4 regions of the Streptomyces sp. NPDC001970 genome follow, and region 1 is predicted to be linked to each of the others. Evidence: riboswitches for the same ligand, from Rfam matches in the RefSeq annotation. Region 1 holds a riboswitch; each other region holds the start of a gene.
The links. Region 1 has a riboswitch for cyclic di-AMP ahead of ACWCP0_RS22445 (M23 family metallopeptidase). Riboswitches for the same ligand answer to the same signal wherever they lie in the genome.

Region 1 (4,192 bases):
CTCGCGCTGACCCTCCACTACCGGATGCGGGACGACTCCGACGTGATCGAGCGCTGGGTCACGGTGGCCCATGCCGGCCAGGGAGCGGCGCTGGAGCTGCTGCGCGCCGACGCCGCCGTGTGGACACTGCCGGGTCGCGACCGGCGCCGGCTCTCGCAGCTGCACGGCCGCTGGGCGGCCGAGTCCCTTCTCGTGCGGTCGGAGCTCACGTACGGCGAGAAGGTGCTCGGGTCGCGTCGCGGGCACACCGGGCACCAGCACCTGCCCTGGGTCGCCGTCGACGACGGTGAGGCCACGGAGGAGACGGGCGAGGTGTACGGCTGTGCGCTCGGCTGGTCGGGATCATGGCGGATCGCCGTCCAGCACCTGCCCGACGGCCGGGTGCAGATCAACGGCGGAGCCGGATACGACGACTCCGGGCTGCTGCTCCTCGCGCCGGGCGAATCATATATTTCGCCCGTATTTGCCGGACTTTGGACGGATGGTGGCTTCGGCGCGGCAAGCCGCGCCTGGCATTCCTGGCAGCTCGCCCATGTCATTCCGGACGCGCGGGCTTCCCGGCCGGTCCTCTACAACTCCTGGGAGGCCACCGGCTTCGACATCTCGGAGGAGCAGCAGCGGGCCCTGGCGCGCCGGGCGGCCGGGATCGGGGTCGAGCTCTTCGTCGTGGACGACGCCTGGTTCGGGCGGCGCACCAGCGACCGGGCCGGGCTCGGCGACTGGACGCCGAATCCGGACCGCTTCCCGCAGGGGCTGAAGCCGCTCGCCGACGAAGTGCACGCGCTGGGCATGCAGTTCGGGATCTGGGTCGAGCCGGAGATGGTCAACGCCGACAGCGATCTCCACCGCGCCCACCCCGAGTGGATCCAGCACCGTCCGGGCCGGGCCCGGACCGAATTCCGCAACCAGCTGGTGCTGAACCTCGCCCGCCAGGACGTCCAGGACCACCTCTGGGAACAGCTGGACGGGCTGCTGGCCTCGGCCCCCATCGACTACGTGAAGTGGGACTTCAACCGCTGCTTCACGGATGCCGGCTGGCCGGGGGAGCCGTACCCCCAGAGGCTCTGGGTCGAGCACGTCGAGGCGCTCTACTCCCTGCTGGACCGGCTGCGGGCGGCGCACCCGGCCGTCGCCTTCGAGTCCTGCTCGGGCGGCGGTGGCCGGATCGACCTGGGGATACTCTCCCGTACCGATCAGGTCTGGACCTCCGACAACACCGATCCGCTGGACCGGCTGGCCATCCAGCACGGCTTCTCGCAGCTGCATCCGGCCCGGGTCATGGCCGCCTGGGTGACGGACAGCCCGAATGTGCAGCTCAACGGCAGGATCAGCTCCCTGCGGTTCCGTTTCGTCAGCGCGATGGCCGGGGTGCTGGGCATCGGCGGCGACCTCGCGCGGTGGAGTGAGGACGAGCTGACCGAGGCCCGCGGCTGGGTGGACCTCTATAAGAAGATCAGGCCGGTCGTGCAGCACGGCGAGCTCCACCGGCTGCGCCCGCCGGAGGGCGGGCTGAGCGCTGTGCAGTACGTGCGCGGCGACGAGGTCATCGTCCTGGCCTGGCTCGAGGCGCAGCGCCACGGGGAGCGGCCGCCCGCGCTCAGGCTGTGCGGGCTCGACCCGGCGGCGGCGTACGAGTGTCTGGACACGGAGACCGTCCACCGGGGTGCGGTGCTGCTGCATCACGGAATGGACACGGGGCTGCGCGGTGATCGCGACGCGGTGGTGCTCCGGCTGAGGCGCAGGTCCGGCCGGATCTGACCCTTCCGCCCTTACGGGCACATCTAGTGGGATTCATGCCTATTGGGGCTTCTGTCCGTATTGAGGCCTTTAGTGGAACACGCCCCGGTTACAAGGGGGATGGGCTCCGTTGCGTGAGCGGGATCATATTCGTGACGTTCTGTTGTCGTGTCCCGCAATCAATTGCCTTTGTCCGCAAGGCAATCACAGATCCGTAATCGACGGAGGGTGACCGGGAATTCCCTGTTGTCGCTACCTGGGTGAATGCCGGGTTAATGAGGTGGCTTGTTCCCGTCGACCGGCTCCCTTAAGTTCGCCGCAATCCGGTCGGACCGCCTAATCCTGCCGCCGACCGGAATACGCACCCACCCCCACGCGTGGCAGGAGCGGGGGACCCAGGTAGAACGCCGACCGGAGTTCCGGACGGCTAGGGGTCAAGCCGCACACCTCGCGGCCGGGCGTCTCCAGCCCGCACCCGACAGCTCACCTCGTAGGCGCCGGAGAGGAATTCGCCATGCCCAAGGGCAAGCATCGTCGTCCGAGGACCAACCCCATCTCGCGCGGATTCGTCGCCGCGGGCACGGGTGGTGCCGCCATCGCACTCCCCCTGATCGGCGCCGCGGGTGCGCACGCCGCGGACACGTCCGCGCCCACCGTCACCCCCGAGCGCGTCGCCACCGTCGCCCAGAAGGCCGCCGCCCCCCAGGCGGACCGGACGGGGAAGGCGGCCAAGACCTACACGGTCGTGTCCGGTGACTACCTGTCGAAGATCGCCGTGGAGCAGGACGTCCGGGGCGGCTGGAAGAAGCTGTACGCGGACAACCGCGAAGCCGTCGGCGAGAACCCGTCGCTCATCCACCCGGGTCTCAAGCTCACGCTCGGCGCCAAGGCCCAGGCGAAGGCTCCGGCCGAGGCCCCCGCCAAGGAGAAGACGAAGGCGAAGGCGTCGAAGGCCGAGGCGCCCGCCAAGGCCGAGGCGCCCGCCAAGGCCGACGCGCGGGCCGAGGCTCCGGCGAAGGCCGAACGCACGCAGGTGCGCGCCGAGTCCGGATCCGGTGCCGCCCAGGCCCCCGCCGGTGCCGCTGCCGCCGCCCCTGCCCCCGCCGCGCAGAGCAACTTCTCCGGCTACTTCGCCCCGGTCGACGCGAGCATGACCACCGCCTACCGCACCGCCGGCGCCATGTGGTCCAGCGGTTACCACACCGGTGTCGACTTCGCGGCCCCCACCGGCACCTCCGTCAAGTCGGTCGGCCCCGGCACCGTCGTCTCGGCCGGCTGGGCCGGCGCGTACGGCAACCAGGTCGTCATCCGGCACGACGACGGCACGTACTCGCAGTACGCTCACCTCTCCCAGCTCTCCATCTCGTCCGGCGAGAGCGTCACCGGCGGGCAGCAGATCGGCCTCTCCGGCTCCACCGGCAACTCCACCGGTCCGCACCTGCACTTCGAGATCCGCACCACCCCGAACTACGGCTCGGACATGGACCCGCTCGCCTACCTCCGCCAGTACGGCGTCTCGATCTGAACCTGACGTAACGTCAGCAGCGTCCGCCGCCCTCCGACCTGACCCGGAGGGCGGCGGGCGTGTGTGTGCCGCCATATTCCCGCTGAGCGGAAAACTGACCAGGTGGTCTATCTCACGCCCCGTCAACCCCTCCCTACGGTGGCGTAGGTCACTTAGCGCCGTGAATGATGTCTCGACGTGGCAGACGATTCGAGATCAAGGGAAAACAGGGCATTCGGGTCGTACGCGGCGATCGGTGACAGCTTCACCGAGGGCGTCGGGGACCCCGGACCCGAGGGTCGGTTCGTGGGATGGGCGGATCGCCTGGCGGTCCTGCTCGACGACCGCGCACCGGAGCACACCTTCCGCTACGCCAACCTCGCCGTGCGCGGCCGCCTTCTCGACCAGATCGTGGCGGAACAGGTCCCGCGCGCAAGGGAACTCGCCCCCGACCTGGTGACGTTCTGCGCGGGCGGCAACGACATCATCCGGCCCGGCACCGACCCCGACGACGTCGCCGAGCGCTTCGAACGAGCCGTCGCCGCCCTCACCTCGGCCGTCGGCACCGTCATGGTGACCACCGGCTTCGACACCCGCGGTGTGCCCGTGCTGCGCCACCTGCGCGGCAAGATCGCCACGTACACCGCGCACGTCCGCGCCATCGCCGACCGCTACGACTGCCCGGTCCTCGACCTCTGGTCGCTCAAGTCCGTCCAGGACAGGCGCGCCTGGGACGACGACCGGCTGCATCTGTCCCCCGAGGGACACACGCGCGTGGCGCTCCGCGCCGCCCAGGTCCTCGGCTTCCACGTCCCCGTCGACCCGGACCAGCCATGGCCCCCGCTGCCGCCGCGCGGCACGCTCGAGGTCCGGCGCGACGACATCCACTGGGCGCGCGAGTACCTCGCCCCGTGGATCGGCAGGCGGCTGCGGGGCGAGTCCTCCGGTGAT
Region 2 (4,192 bases), on a different contig from region 1:
CACGCCGCCGACGACCTTGTAGGGCAGGCCGACGCGGATGAAGATCTCCTCGAAGACACGGGACTGGGCGTTCGTCCGGTAGAAGACCGCGACATCGCCGACCTTCGCCTCGCGCGCGTCCGTCAGCCGGTCGATCTCGTCGGCGACGAACTGGGCCTCGTCGTGCTCGGTGTCCGCCACGTAGCCGGTGATCTGTGCTCCGGCCCCCGCGTTCGTCCACAGGTTCTTGGGGCGACGGCTCTCGTTCCGCTCGATGACGGCATTGGCGGCGGAGAGGATCGTCTGCGTCGAGCGGTAGTTCTGCTCCAGCAGGATCGTCGTCGCGTCCGGGTAGTCCTCCTCGAACTGGAGGATGTTACGGATCGTGGCACCACGGAAGGCGTAGATCGACTGGTCGGCGTCGCCCACGACGCACAGCTCGGCCGGGTCCAGGTCCTCGTACCCGGAGCCGACCAGCTCGCGCACCAGTGTGTACTGAGCGTGGTTGGTGTCCTGGTACTCGTCGACGAGGACATGGCGGAACCGGCGCCGGTAGTGCTCTGCGACGTCCGGGAACGCCTGGAGCAGATGGACCGTGGTCATGATGATGTCGTCGAAGTCCAGAGCGTTGGCCTCGCGCAGCCGCGCCTGGTACATCCGGTAGGCCTCGGCGAGCGTCTTCTCGAAGCCTCCCCCAGAGCCTCCGGCCTGGGAGGTACCCCCATCGGCCTGGTCGGCGAAGGTCTCCTCGTCGATCAGCTCGTTCTTCAGGTTCGAGATCTTGGCGCTGAAGGACTTCGGCGGGTAGCGCTTCGGGTCGAGGTCGAGATCGCGGCAGACCAGGGCCATGAGCCGCTTGGAGTCGGCCGCGTCGTAGATCGAGAACGACGAGGTGAAGCCGAGCTTCTTGCTCTCCCGGCGCAGGATGCGCACGCAGGCGCTGTGGAAGGTGGAGACCCACATCGCGTTGGCACGCGGGCCGACGAGGTGCTCGACGCGCTCCTTCATCTCGCCCGCGGCCTTGTTCGTGAACGTGATCGCCAGTATCTGGCCGGGGTGGACATGGCGGGTCGCCAGCAGATGGGCGATCCGGTGGGTCAGCACCCTGGTCTTGCCCGAGCCGGCGCCGGCCACGATGAGCAGCGGGGAGCCGGTGTGCACGACGGCGGCACGCTGCTGCTCGTTCAGGCCGTCGAGCAGCGCGGCCGGGTCCACGGCGGTGCGGGGCGCTCCGTCCCGGTAGTAGGCGTCCCTGGCCGGAGGCACGTCGAACTTCCCCTCGAAGAGGTCGTCCGGGACCTCCTCGTGGGGGCCGTGCTCGTCGGGCTCATAGGGCTCGTCGTGCCCGGGCGGCGGGGGACCCGCCGGGCCCGAGGTGCGCCGGAGGTCGGCCAGGAAGCTGTCGTCAAAGAGGCTGCTCATCGCTCTACGAGTCTAGGCCGCCCCACTGACAGCCCGCGGCCGCCTTGGCGACAACCGTCCCGAATCCGGCCCGGCACGCTCCGTAGCGTATCGACCACGACACGCGAAGGTCACGGAAATGTATCGGACATATCGCGCATCGTCCTTCACAAGGGCACCACAGTTTGGCTAGCGTGCTCGCTCAGGCGGCTCGAACCCCCTTGGTGACCAACGCCAATCGGGCAGCCCACGCCGAATCCGGGCTTTCTTCAAGGAAGTTCGGAACCGGGGACCCATCATGCACAACCGGGGTGAATCGGGCCAGCTCAACTCGGCCCGTAGGACAGCCTTCCGTTTCGTCCGAACCCGACAGCTAACCCGGTAGGCGGTCCACGGAAGGAGATGTCGGCCTTGGCGTCGCATCGCAAGACGCGCACCCGTACAGGTCCCCGTACGAAATCCCCCGCCGTCGGGTTCACGACGGCCGCCCTCGCGGGCGTCACCCTCCTCTCCGCCCAGAGTGCTCAGGCCGACCCGAGACCCAGCATCGAAGAGGTCCAGAAGAAGGTCGACGACCTCTACCGGCAGGCGGGCACCGCGACCCAGGAGTACAACCGGGCCAAGGAGGAGACCGCGCAGCAGCGCCGCGAGGTGGACACGATCCTCGACGACGTCGCCAAGCGCACGGAATCGCTGAACGAGGCCCGACGCACGCTCGGTTCGTACGCGGCCGCGCAGTACCGGACCGGTGCGGTCACGCCGACCGCCGCGCTGCTCTTCGCCGACAGCCCGCAGGCGTACTTCGACCAGACCCATCTGATGGACCGGCTCTCCGACGAGCAGCGCGGCGCCGTCGCCGACTTCGAGGCCCAGCAGGCGGAGGCGGCGAAGCAGCGTGCGAAGGCGACCACGAGCCTGGAGACGCTGACCGCTTCCCAGCAGTCGCTGCGCACCAGCAAGGAGCAGGTCCAGAAGAAGCTCGCCGAGGCGCGGACGCTGCTGTCACAGCTGACGGCCGAGGAGAAGGCACGGCTCGAGGCGCTGGAGCGAGAGCGCGAGGAAGAGGCCCGCCGCCAGGCGGAGGCGAAGGCCAAGGCGGAGGCGGAGGCCAAGGCCGAGGCCGAGGCCGAGGCCGAGCGCCTGGCACAGGAGCGCGCGCAGCAGGAGGCACAGAACCAGGACACGGGAACGAGCACGGGGACGGGGACGGGTACCGGGACCGGGACTGGGACCGGGACCGGGACTGGGACCGGGACCTACGCCGCCAAGGCCGAGAAGGTCCTCACCTTCGCCCGCGCCCAGATCGGCAAGCCGTACGTGTGGGGGGCGACCGGCCCCAGCTCGTACGACTGCTCGGGCCTCACCCAGGCCGCCTGGAAGGCCGCCGGCGTCGACCTGCCCCGCACCACGTGGGACCAGGTCAAGGTCGGCCAGCGCGTGGCCACGAACGATCTCCTCCCGGGTGACCTGGTCTTCTTCTACGACGACATCAGCCACGTCGGCATCTACATAGGCGACGGCATGATGATCCACGCCCCGAAGCCGGGCGCGAACGTCCGTGAGGAGTCGATCTACTACATGCCGATCTACGGGAGCGTCCGCCCCGCGTAGACCCACTCGCACTCACGCCGCAACGCGCCCTGTGAAGAGGGCGCGTTGCGGCGTGAGGTGTTTGCGCGAACGGCTTACGCGGACGCCAGGCTCAGGTCGACAACACCACAACATCGCGATGCCGTGCCGTCCCGGGGGACAACCCCCGGACCCCCGGCCGACTCACGTCCACAACGTGGCGATGAAGATGTTCGCCAGCGTCAGGCCGCCCACCGCGCCGAACAGGCCCTTCCCCACCTTCTCGTCGTCCCGCTTGACGTAGACCAGTGCGAGGATCACCACCAGCACCGCCAGCTTGATGCCGACCTTGAGGTTGTTGACCGCCTGGTCGTCCGCCTGGTTCAGCCCCACCAGCGCCACGCCCGTGACCAGCATGGTCAGGGCGCCGTGCAGCATCGCGGGCGTGAAGCGCGCCGTACCCTCGCCCATCGCCTTCATCCGGGTCAGGAAGCCGCCGAGCAACGACGCAATGCCGATGATGTGCAGGGCGACGAAGACATTGATGAGTATGTCCATGGCACGGGAGCCTAGCCGTACGGTCCGAAAGCGACCCCGGCGGTCCGACTCCCGCCGACTCCTGCCAATAACAGTCATGTCACCACTTCGCCGCGCCCCGGAGGTTTAGCGTCCTCCCCCAGGTGACCGACTCCCCAACGCCGCCGCACGTCCGGGCGGCACGCCGGCCACCACGCCGATGGATCCGGCGGTGGGCCGTTCCCTGTGCGGCCCGCCGCCGGACCGTACGGCGCGAACCGCCGGACTCCGGAAGGACTGGCCCTCGTGGCAGCGCACCGCAAACCCAAGCAGCGCACGATCGGCGGCCCGGCCGCCCGCACCGCCCTCACACTCGCGCTCGCCGGTGCCGCGACCGCCACCGCCTTCGACGGTTCCGGACACGCGGAGCCCCGCCCCACGCCCGAGCAGCTGAAGGCCAAGGCCGACAAGCTGTACCAGGAGGCCGAGGAGGCCACCGAGAAGTACAACGGCGCCAAGGAAGCCGCCGACCGGGCCCGTGAGTCGTTGGACGAGCTGCGGGACGAGGCGGCGAGGCGCACGGAGCGGCTCAACGCCTCGCGGAACGCACTCGGTTCGATCGCCACCGCGCAGTACCGCGCGGGCGGGCTCGACCCGGCGGTACAGCTCGCGCTCTCCGCCGACCCCGACGACTATCTGGCCGGGGCGGAGCTGGCCGAGCGGGCCG
Region 3 (4,192 bases), on a different contig from region 1:
AGCCGGCGCACGCGAAGGGCAAGACGGGCATCCCGGGCGAGCGCAAGGCGGAGCTGATGACGCATCTGCTGAACATCGACCCGCCCGACCACACCCGGCTCCGCCGGCTGGTGTCGAAGGCGTTCACGCCGCGCCGCGTCGCCGAATTCGCGCCGCGCGTACAGGAGCTGACGGACCGGCTCATCGACACGATCGTCGCGAAACAGCACGGCGCGGCTCAGGGAGAGGCCGACCTCATCCACGAGTTCGCGTTCCCGCTGCCCATCTACGCGATCTGCGACATGCTCGGCGTCCCGCCGGAGGACCAGGACGACTTCCGGGACTGGGCGGGGATGATGATCCGGCACGGCGGCGGGCCGCGCGGCGGGGTCGCACGGTCGGTGAAGAAGATGCGCGGCTATCTGGCCGAGCTGATCCACCGGAAGCGGGAAGCGCCGGGCGACGACCTGATCTCCGGGCTCATCAAGGCCTCCGACCACGGCGAGCACCTCACCGAGAACGAGGCCGCCGCCATGGCCTTCATCCTGCTCTTCGCCGGCTTCGAGACGACCGTCAATCTCATCGGGAACGGTGTGTACGCGCTGCTGCGGCATCCGGAGCAGCGGGCGCGGCTCCAGGCGTCCCTCGCCGCCGGCGACTCCACGCTCCTCGAGACCGGCGTCGAGGAGCTCCTGCGCTTCGACGGCCCCGTGGAGCTGGCCACGTGGCGGTTCGCCACCGAGTCGCTGACCCTGGGCGGGCAGGACATCGGCGTCGGCGACCCGGTCCTCGTCGTCCTCGCGGCGGCGGACCGCGACCCGGACCGGTTCCCCGATCCTGACGTCCTCGATCTTGCGCGCCGGGACAACCAGCACCTCGGGTACGGGCACGGCATCCACTACTGTCTCGGTGCGCCGCTCGCCCGCCTGGAGGGGCAGACCGCGCTGGCGACGCTGCTGACCCGTCTGCCCGACTTGCAACTTGCGGTCGATCCGTCCGAATTGCGGTGGCGTGGGGGGCTCATCATGCGCGGATTGCGCACCTTGCCCGTTCGGTTCACTTCTCAAACGAGCTGACGGCCCATCAACTCTGTGACTTTCACGTGATCTCCGCTGCATCGACTTGTGACTGACGTTCGAATGCGGCTACGTTCACCGTCAACTCGGGACTCCTCGGTCCCCTGGGGGCTCACCGGTCCCCTGCAGTCACACGGAAGGTCACGCGCATGCTCTCCGGGAACGGTCGACACCGCCGCCCCCGCCAGGCTCCCGCCCTCGTCGTCGCCGCAGGAGTGACCGGCTCGGCCATCGCCATCCCGCTGCTGGGCGCGGGCTCCGCCACCGCCGCCGACGCCACCACCTGGGACCGCGTCGCGGACTGCGAGAGCGGTGGCATGTGGAGCGCCGATCTCGGCAACGGCTACTACGGCGGACTGCAGCTCTCCCAGGACACGTGGGAGGAGTTCGGCGGTACGGCGTACGCGCCGCGCGCCGACCTCGCCAGCCGTTCGCAGCAGATCGCGGTCGCCGAGAAGGTGCTCGCCGCCCAGGGCCCGTCGGCATGGGCGAGCTGCGCCGTGATCACCGGCCTCGCGATCGACGGCGGCAAGGCCAAGGTCGACCCCGGGCTGACGCCCGGCGCGAACACCAAGGGCGACTCGACCGGCTCGGCGGACGAGGAGGTGGACCCGCCGTCGTTCGGCGACGGGGCCGACGCCTCGACCCCGCCCTCCGGTCCGGCCTCGCCTGCGCCCAACCAGTCCGGGAAGCCCTCGGGCGGGGCGTCCACCGAGCCGTCCGCCACCCCCGAGTCGACGGCGTCCACCCGGGACGTGACCGAGGGCGCGGACGCCGAGGGCGGCTCCGGCAAGCACCGCGGTTCTGCCGCCGAGGAGGATCAGGCGGGCAATTCGGTCAATGATCGCGAATCCGGTCGACATGCCTCACGGGATGACGCATCGGCACGAGACGGCGCTGCTGCGGCAGATGGGTACACCGTCCGCCCCGGCGACAACCTGTGGGCGATCGCGGACGCGAACGAGGTGCCCGGCGGCTGGCCCGCTCTGTACGAAGCGAACCAGGAGACCGTCGGCTCCGACCCGGACCTCATCCTCCCTGGCCAGAGTCTCGATCTGGGCCTGAAGGAGAAGCAGTTGAAGAAGTAGTTAGGGTACTTATGTCCACTTCTGCGCAAGTGAGACATGAGTCTCTTCCGGTCAACTGGCGTGTTACGTCTGCCAAGTCCGGTCAACCCGCCTCCCACCTGCGAAAACGGACATCTGTCCAGGGCAGGTAAGGGCGTTTTCTCCCCGATGTTCGACTTTGAACATCGGGGAGAAGTGCGTTTACGGTCTGAACCGCTCGCCACCGCGGGCCCCGTCGACCGTCACGCCGAATCCTGCCGTCGGTCGAAGGGAACAGTCGTCGCGTCAAGCGCCGTAGGCAGGAGCGGGGGACCCAAGGTAGGTGCCGCGTCCGCCCCATGAGGGACGGTCACGGCTTGGGGTGAAGCCGCGCGCAATGGTCGCGCGTGGCCGGGCAACTCACTTGGCCCGAACCCGACAGCTCACCTCGTAGGCGTCGGTGAGGGGAAACTTCATGCTGCTTTCCGGCAAGGGCACGCACCGCCGCCCGTCCAAGGCGATCCGCCTCGCAACGCTCGCCGGTGTCACCGGTGCCGCGATAGCCGCGCCGCTCGTCGTGACCGGTACGGCGTCCGCCGCCACCGCCTCCGAGTGGGACGCGGTCGCCCAGTGCGAGTCCGGCGGCAACTGGTCCATCAACACGGGCAACGGCTACTACGGCGGTCTGCAGTTCTCGGCCTCCACCTGGGCCGCGTACGGCGGCACGGCGTACGCGGCCTCCGCCGACCAGGCCTCGAGGTCGCAGCAGATCGCGGTCGCCGAGAAGGTCCTCGCCGGCCAGGGCAAGGGCGCGTGGCCGCACTGCGGCGTGGGCCTGTCCAACGCCGCGTACACCGGTGGCGCCGCGGAGGCCGCCCCGAAGCCCGCCGCGCCCAAGGCCGAGACCCCCGCCCCGGCGCCGAAGCGCGCCGAGGCCCCGACCACGCGCTCCGCTCGCGCGGCCGCCCCGGTCAAGAAGGGCGACGGCGAGTACACGGTCAAGGCCGGCGACACGCTCAGCAGGATCGCCGGGACCGAGAACGTCAAGGGCGGCTGGAAGAAGCTGTTCGACCTGAACAAGGACGTCATCGACGACGCGGACGTCATTCACCCCGGCCAGAAGCTCCACCTGAGCTGACGGCCCGGCTCCGGGACCGATCCCGGCTCCGGGGCTCCCCGACCCGGACTCCCGGGACGCCCGTAGTCCCCTAGGGGCTCCCTTACCCCGGTGGACCCGGCGGACCACCGGACGCACGCACCCCCGTCCCCCAGCCACCCCGGCCCGGCGCACCTTCCCCCCGTACGCTCCCCCGCAGCCCTGCGGGCGCGGGAGGTGCCCCCAGGCCGGGGTTTCTGTCTGTTTCCTTCCCTTTTTCGTCCCACGGGGCGGGCACCGACCGGCCGATGCCCCCGGGCCGGATAGGCTCATGTCGCAAGGCCGAAGCGACCCTGCACCGCTTGCGTCACATTCAGCGTCACATCCCAGAAGGAGATGCTCGTGCCGTCCATCGACGTCGTCGTAGCCCGGGAAATCCTGGACTCCCGAGGCAACCCCACGGTCGAGGTCGAGGTCGGCCTCGACGACGGCAGCACCGGCCGTGCTGCTGTGCCCTCCGGCGCCTCCACCGGTGCGTTCGAGGCCATTGAGCTCCGTGACGGAGACCCGAACCGCTACCAGGGCAAGGGCGTGGAGAAGGCCGTCCTCGCCGTCATCGAGCAGATCGGCCCCGAGCTCGTCGGGTACGACGCCACCGAGCAGCGCCTGATCGACCAGGCGATGTTCGACCTGGACGCCACCGACAACAAGGCGTCCCTCGGTGCCAACGCCATCCTCGGCGTCTCGCTGGCCGTCGCCCACGCCGCCTCCGAGGCCTCGGACCTCCCCCTCTTCCGCTACCTGGGCGGCCCGAACGCGCACCTCCTGCCGGTGCCGATGATGAACATCCTGAACGGCGGCTCGCACGCCGACTCCAACGTGGACATCCAGGAGTTCATGATCGCCCCGATCGGCGCGGAGTCCTTCTCCGAGGCGCTGCGCTGGGGCACCGAGGTCTACCACACCCTCAAGAAGGTCCTGAAGGAGCGCGGTCT
Region 4 (4,192 bases), on a different contig from region 1:
TGCATGGGGAAAGACTACGGCTCGGGCACCGGTCGCGAAGCCCGGAAGGCGGGTGCAGTCTGAGGGCACCCGCGAGTGTCCCGGACGCCGGCCGACGGCCGTTGCCGAGCACTGCACCACACATGAGAGACTGGTCTAGACAACCGCTGAGGACTTGAAGGGCATCACCATGGCTGAGCGCCGCGTCAATGTCGGCTGGGCCGAGGGCCTCCACGCCCGCCCCGCTTCCATCTTCGTCCGTGCCGCCACGGCCTCCGGCGTCCCGGTGACGATCGCCAAGGCCGACGGCACCCCCGTCAACGCCGCCTCGATGCTCGCGGTGCTCGGCCTCGGCGCGGAGGGCGGCCAGGAGATCGTCCTCGCCTCGGACGCGGACGGCGCGGACGCCGCCCTCGACCGTCTGGCGAAGCTGGTCGCCGAGGGTCTCGAGGAGCTCCCCGAGACGGTCTGACCCCTGCCCCGCCCCGGGTACGGACCTCGCACCCGCACCCCGGCAGGTAATGACAAATAAATGGAAACGGCGGAGCCGCAGCAACCGGGAATTCCGGTCTGCGGCTCTGCCGCTTTCAAATAGCCCCTCTTTGTATACGGCGCTTTTGTTAATTGCGGACGCTCGCCGTGTTTACGGCATGTTGCGAAGCCCTCACCGTCCCGCGCGTCGTGATGCGCAACCTGTGCGCCCCCGCCATCCGCTCGGCGTGCATCGCGGTGAGCGCCCGCGCCCGCTCCGCGTCGCCGCGCGACACCGCGTCCACGATCGCACCGTGCTCGGACCAGGACTCCACCGGCTGAGCAGGCTGCTCGACGGCGTACATCCAGGCGATCTTGTGCCGGAGCTGGGTGAGGAGCGCGATGAGTCCGGGGCTGCCGGAGGCCTGCGCGAGGGTCTCGTGGAACCAGCCGCCGAGCGAGCGCAAATCCTCCCCCTGGCCCCGGCGCGCCCGCTCCTGGCCGAGCCTGACCAGGCCGCGCAGCACTTTGAGGTGGGCTTCCGTGCGCCGCTGCGCGGCCCGCGCGGCGCCCAGCGGCTCCAGCAGCATCCGGATCTCCAGCAGGTCGGCGGCCTCCTGCTCGGTGGGCTCGGCGACGCACGCTCCCGCATGTCTGCGGGTGACGACGAACCCCTCGGACTCCAGGGTCCGCAGCGCTTCGCGCACCGGGACGCGTGAGACGCCGTAGCGGCGTGCCAGCTGCTCCTCGGTGAGCCGGCCGCCGCGCTCGAAGACACCGGAGACGATGTCGTCGCGGATCGCCGTGCATACCGAGCGCGCAGGAATGCGCATACCGAACCTCCGCCTTTAATCCGCGCGAAACCCAGTCGAACGATGTCTGTTCGGTGACTCTATTGCAGCCGGCCGGAATTTCCGATGGCCTGCCGGAATCCGTGGATATCTTTTGGCCTGAATACGCCGAAAGCCCCGGCCGGTCTCCATGACCGGGCCGGGGCCCACGGATGCGGAAGTGGACGTCAGAGGCTCACGCCGTGGCCGCGCAGATACGCGACCGGGTCGATGTCCGAGCCGTAGTCGGGGCTCGTGCGGGCCTCGAAGTGAAGGTGCGGGCCGGACGAGTTGCCGGTGGCCCCGGACAGGCCGATCCGCTGGCCCGGGGTGACGGTCTGGCCGACCGAGACGCCGATGGACGACAGGTGACCGTACTGGGTGTACGTGCCGTCCTTCATCTTGATCACGACGTTGTTGCCGTAGGCACCGCCCCAGCCGGCCTCCACGACCGTGCCCATGCCGACGGCGACGACAGGAGTGCCGGACGGGGCGTGGAAGTCGACGCCGGTGTGGCTGCCGGAGGACCAGACCGAGCCGCCCGCCTGGTAGACCGTGCTGACGTAGGAGCCGGCGACCGGGAGCGTGTAGGACATCAGACGCTTGCGCTCCGCCTCGCGGGCGGCGCGCTCCTTGGCCTCGCGGGCCGCCTTGACGCGGGCCTCGGCCTTGCGCTTCGCCTCGGCCTCGGCCTTCGCGCGGGCGGCGGCCAGGTCGGCCTCGTACTGCTGGGCCGCGGCCTGGGCGTCGATCTGCTCGGCGAGGGTGGTGTCGGCGGCGACGGCCTGGGTGAGGCCGGTGTCCTCGAACGACGGGCTTTCCGTGTCGGCGGCGAGCGCCGGGGAGGCGAGGCTTCCGATGACGCCGGTGGTGGCGAGGGCCGCGGCTCCGGCGATGCCCGCGCGCTTGCGCGTCAGCCGGCTCGGACCACGATGCTTCCCGGTGGCACGGGTGAACGCCATGTAGTGGCTGATCCTTTCCTTCCTTCTCGCCTACCGGGTTAGCTGACGGGTTCGGAGCAGGAAGGTCTCCTACGGGCCCCTCCGCACGAGTGCGAAGGCGTCCGATTCACCCCAGGGGACATGTGGGTCCCCGGCTCCCCAGGCTCGCGCCCGACGGGGACTCGGCGATGGCTGTCCGATGCCGCTGGTGCGGCTGGTGCAACCGGCGGACAGCGCAGAAGACGCTAAGCCGGACATCTTTCAATCACCAAACGGACACGGAGATTTGTTGTGCATGCCACAGGCCAGACAGGCAGCCTCTCCAATAAAACGGACATACGGGAGGGCCCCGTTGACACGATGCCAACGGGGCCCTCCGGGTGCGCCGGAGCCGACCGGCGGTCAATCAGCCCGTGACAACAGTCACTTCACCGATGCCCAGCGCCCTGACCGGCTCCTCGATCTCGGCCGCGTCGCCCACGAGGACGGTGACGAGCCGGTCCACCGGGAAGGCGTTGACGACCGCGGCCGTCGCCTCGACGGTGCCGGTCCCGGCCAGGCGCGTGTACAGCTGCGCCTGGTAGTCGTCCGGCAGATGCTGCTCGACCTGGTCGGCGAGCGTGCCCGCGACCGACGCAGCGGTCTCGTACTTGAGCGGAGCCACACCCACCAGGTTCTGCACGGCGACGTCGCGCTCGGCGTCGGTGAGGCCCTCCGCGGCGAGGGTGCGCAGCACCTTCCAGAGGTCGTCCAGCGCCGGGCCGGTGTGCGGGGTGTCGACGGAGCCGCTGATGGCGAGCGTGGCCGCGCCCGTGCCGTCGGCGGAGGAGCGCAGGACCTGGGCGAAGGCCCGCACGCCGTACGTGTACCCCTTCTCCTCGCGCAGGACGCGGTCGAGACGGGAGGTGAGGGTGCCGCCCAGGCAGTACGTGCCGAGGACCTGGGCCGGCCAGACGCGGTCGTGGCGGTCCGGGCCGATGCGGCCGATGAGCAGCTGCGTCTGCACCGCGCCGGGGCGGTCGACGATGACGACGCGTCCCCTGTCGTCGGCGGTGATCGGCGGCATGGGACGGCTCTCGGCCGCGCCACCGGTCCAGGCGCCGAGGGTGTCGGCGAGCACGGCGTCCACATCGACACCGGTGAGGTCGCCGACGATCACGGCGGTGGCGGACGCGGGCCGGACATGGGCCTCGTAGAAGGCCCGCACGGCCGCGGAGTCGATGCGCTCCACGGTCTCCTCGCTGCCCTGGCGGGGCCGGGACATCCGGGAGGACGCCGGGAAGAGCTGCTTGGACAGCTCCTTGGCGGCGCGGCGGGCCGGGTTGGCGGTCTCGTGCGGGATCTCGTCCAGCCGGTTCCGCACGAGCCGCTCGACCTCGCTGTCGGCGAAGAGCGGCGCGCGCAGGGCCTCGGCGAGCAGGCCGAGCGCCTTGAGGAGGCGGGAGACCGGCACCTCGAGGGAGACGCGGACGCCGGGGTGGTCCGCGTGCGAGTCCAGGGTGGCGCCGCAGCGCTCCAGCTCCGCGGCGAACTCCTCCGCCGTGTGCTTGTCGGTGCCCTCGGAGAGCGCCCTGGCCATGATCGTGGCAACACCGTCGAGGCCCTCGGGCTCGGCGTCCAGCGGGGCGACGAGGAAGATCTCGACGGCCACGACCTGCTGGCCGGGGCGGTGGCAGCGCAGGACGGTCAGCCCGTTGTCGAGCACACCGCGCTCGGGGGCGGGGAAGGCCCACGGCCTGGCCTCGCCCGCCTGCGGCTGCGGGTGGAATTCCATGGTCACGGCAGCGTCGGTCACTGGTCCGCCCCCTCCTCGTCGTCGTTGTCCTCGGTTCCCTCGGCGGCCTGGAGGGGCTCGTACACCAGAACCGCCCGGTTGTCCGGGCGCAGCCGGGCCTGGGCGACGGCCCTGACCTCCTCGGCAGTGATGTCGAGGACCCGCGAGACGGCGCTGAGCGCCAGCTGGGGGTCGCC

Region 2: linked by a shared signal. The riboswitch ahead of ACWCP0_RS01225 (NlpC/P60 family protein) and the one ahead of ACWCP0_RS22445 (M23 family metallopeptidase) in region 1 are both predicted to bind cyclic di-AMP.
Region 3: linked by a shared signal. The riboswitch ahead of ACWCP0_RS12915 (transglycosylase family protein) and the one ahead of ACWCP0_RS22445 (M23 family metallopeptidase) in region 1 are both predicted to bind cyclic di-AMP.
Region 4: linked by a shared signal. The riboswitch ahead of ACWCP0_RS24585 (M23 family metallopeptidase) and the one ahead of ACWCP0_RS22445 (M23 family metallopeptidase) in region 1 are both predicted to bind cyclic di-AMP.

The regions. Positions count from the first base shown of each region.
Region 1 covers NZ_JBSFDW010000018.1:152,772-156,963, forward strand. Annotated here, with positions in the region: gene ACWCP0_RS22440 (alpha-galactosidase) at 1-1,758, shown strand, start outside; cyclic di-AMP (ydaO/yuaA leader) riboswitch at 2,090-2,247, shown strand; gene ACWCP0_RS22445 (M23 family metallopeptidase) at 2,252-3,262, shown strand; gene ACWCP0_RS22450 (SGNH/GDSL hydrolase family protein) at 3,440-4,192, shown strand, end outside; gene ACWCP0_RS22455 (STM4011 family radical SAM protein) at 4,192-4,192, opposite strand, start outside.
Region 2 covers NZ_JBSFDW010000001.1:258,546-262,737, forward strand. Annotated here, with positions in the region: gene pcrA (DNA helicase PcrA) at 1-1,401, opposite strand, end outside; cyclic di-AMP (ydaO/yuaA leader) riboswitch at 1,621-1,784, shown strand; gene ACWCP0_RS01225 (NlpC/P60 family protein) at 1,783-2,991, shown strand; gene ACWCP0_RS01230 (hypothetical protein) at 3,154-3,507, opposite strand; gene ACWCP0_RS01235 (NlpC/P60 family protein) at 3,772-4,192, shown strand, end outside.
Region 3 covers NZ_JBSFDW010000008.1:114,281-118,472, reverse strand. Annotated here, with positions in the region: gene ACWCP0_RS12925 (cytochrome P450 family protein) at 1-1,055, shown strand, start outside; gene ACWCP0_RS12920 (LysM peptidoglycan-binding domain-containing protein) at 1,205-2,143, shown strand; cyclic di-AMP (ydaO/yuaA leader) riboswitch at 2,403-2,573, shown strand; gene ACWCP0_RS12915 (transglycosylase family protein) at 2,577-3,239, shown strand; gene eno (phosphopyruvate hydratase) at 3,594-4,192, shown strand, end outside.
Region 4 covers NZ_JBSFDW010000021.1:129,754-133,945, reverse strand. Annotated here, with positions in the region: gene ACWCP0_RS24600 (bifunctional acetate--CoA ligase family protein/GNAT family N-acetyltransferase) at 1-5, opposite strand, end outside; gene ACWCP0_RS24595 (HPr family phosphocarrier protein) at 170-451, shown strand; gene ACWCP0_RS24590 (GntR family transcriptional regulator) at 600-1,283, opposite strand; gene ACWCP0_RS24585 (M23 family metallopeptidase) at 1,469-2,242, opposite strand; cyclic di-AMP (ydaO/yuaA leader) riboswitch at 2,256-2,419, opposite strand; gene ACWCP0_RS24580 (M16 family metallopeptidase) at 2,628-4,016, opposite strand; gene ACWCP0_RS24575 (M16 family metallopeptidase) at 4,013-4,192, opposite strand, start outside.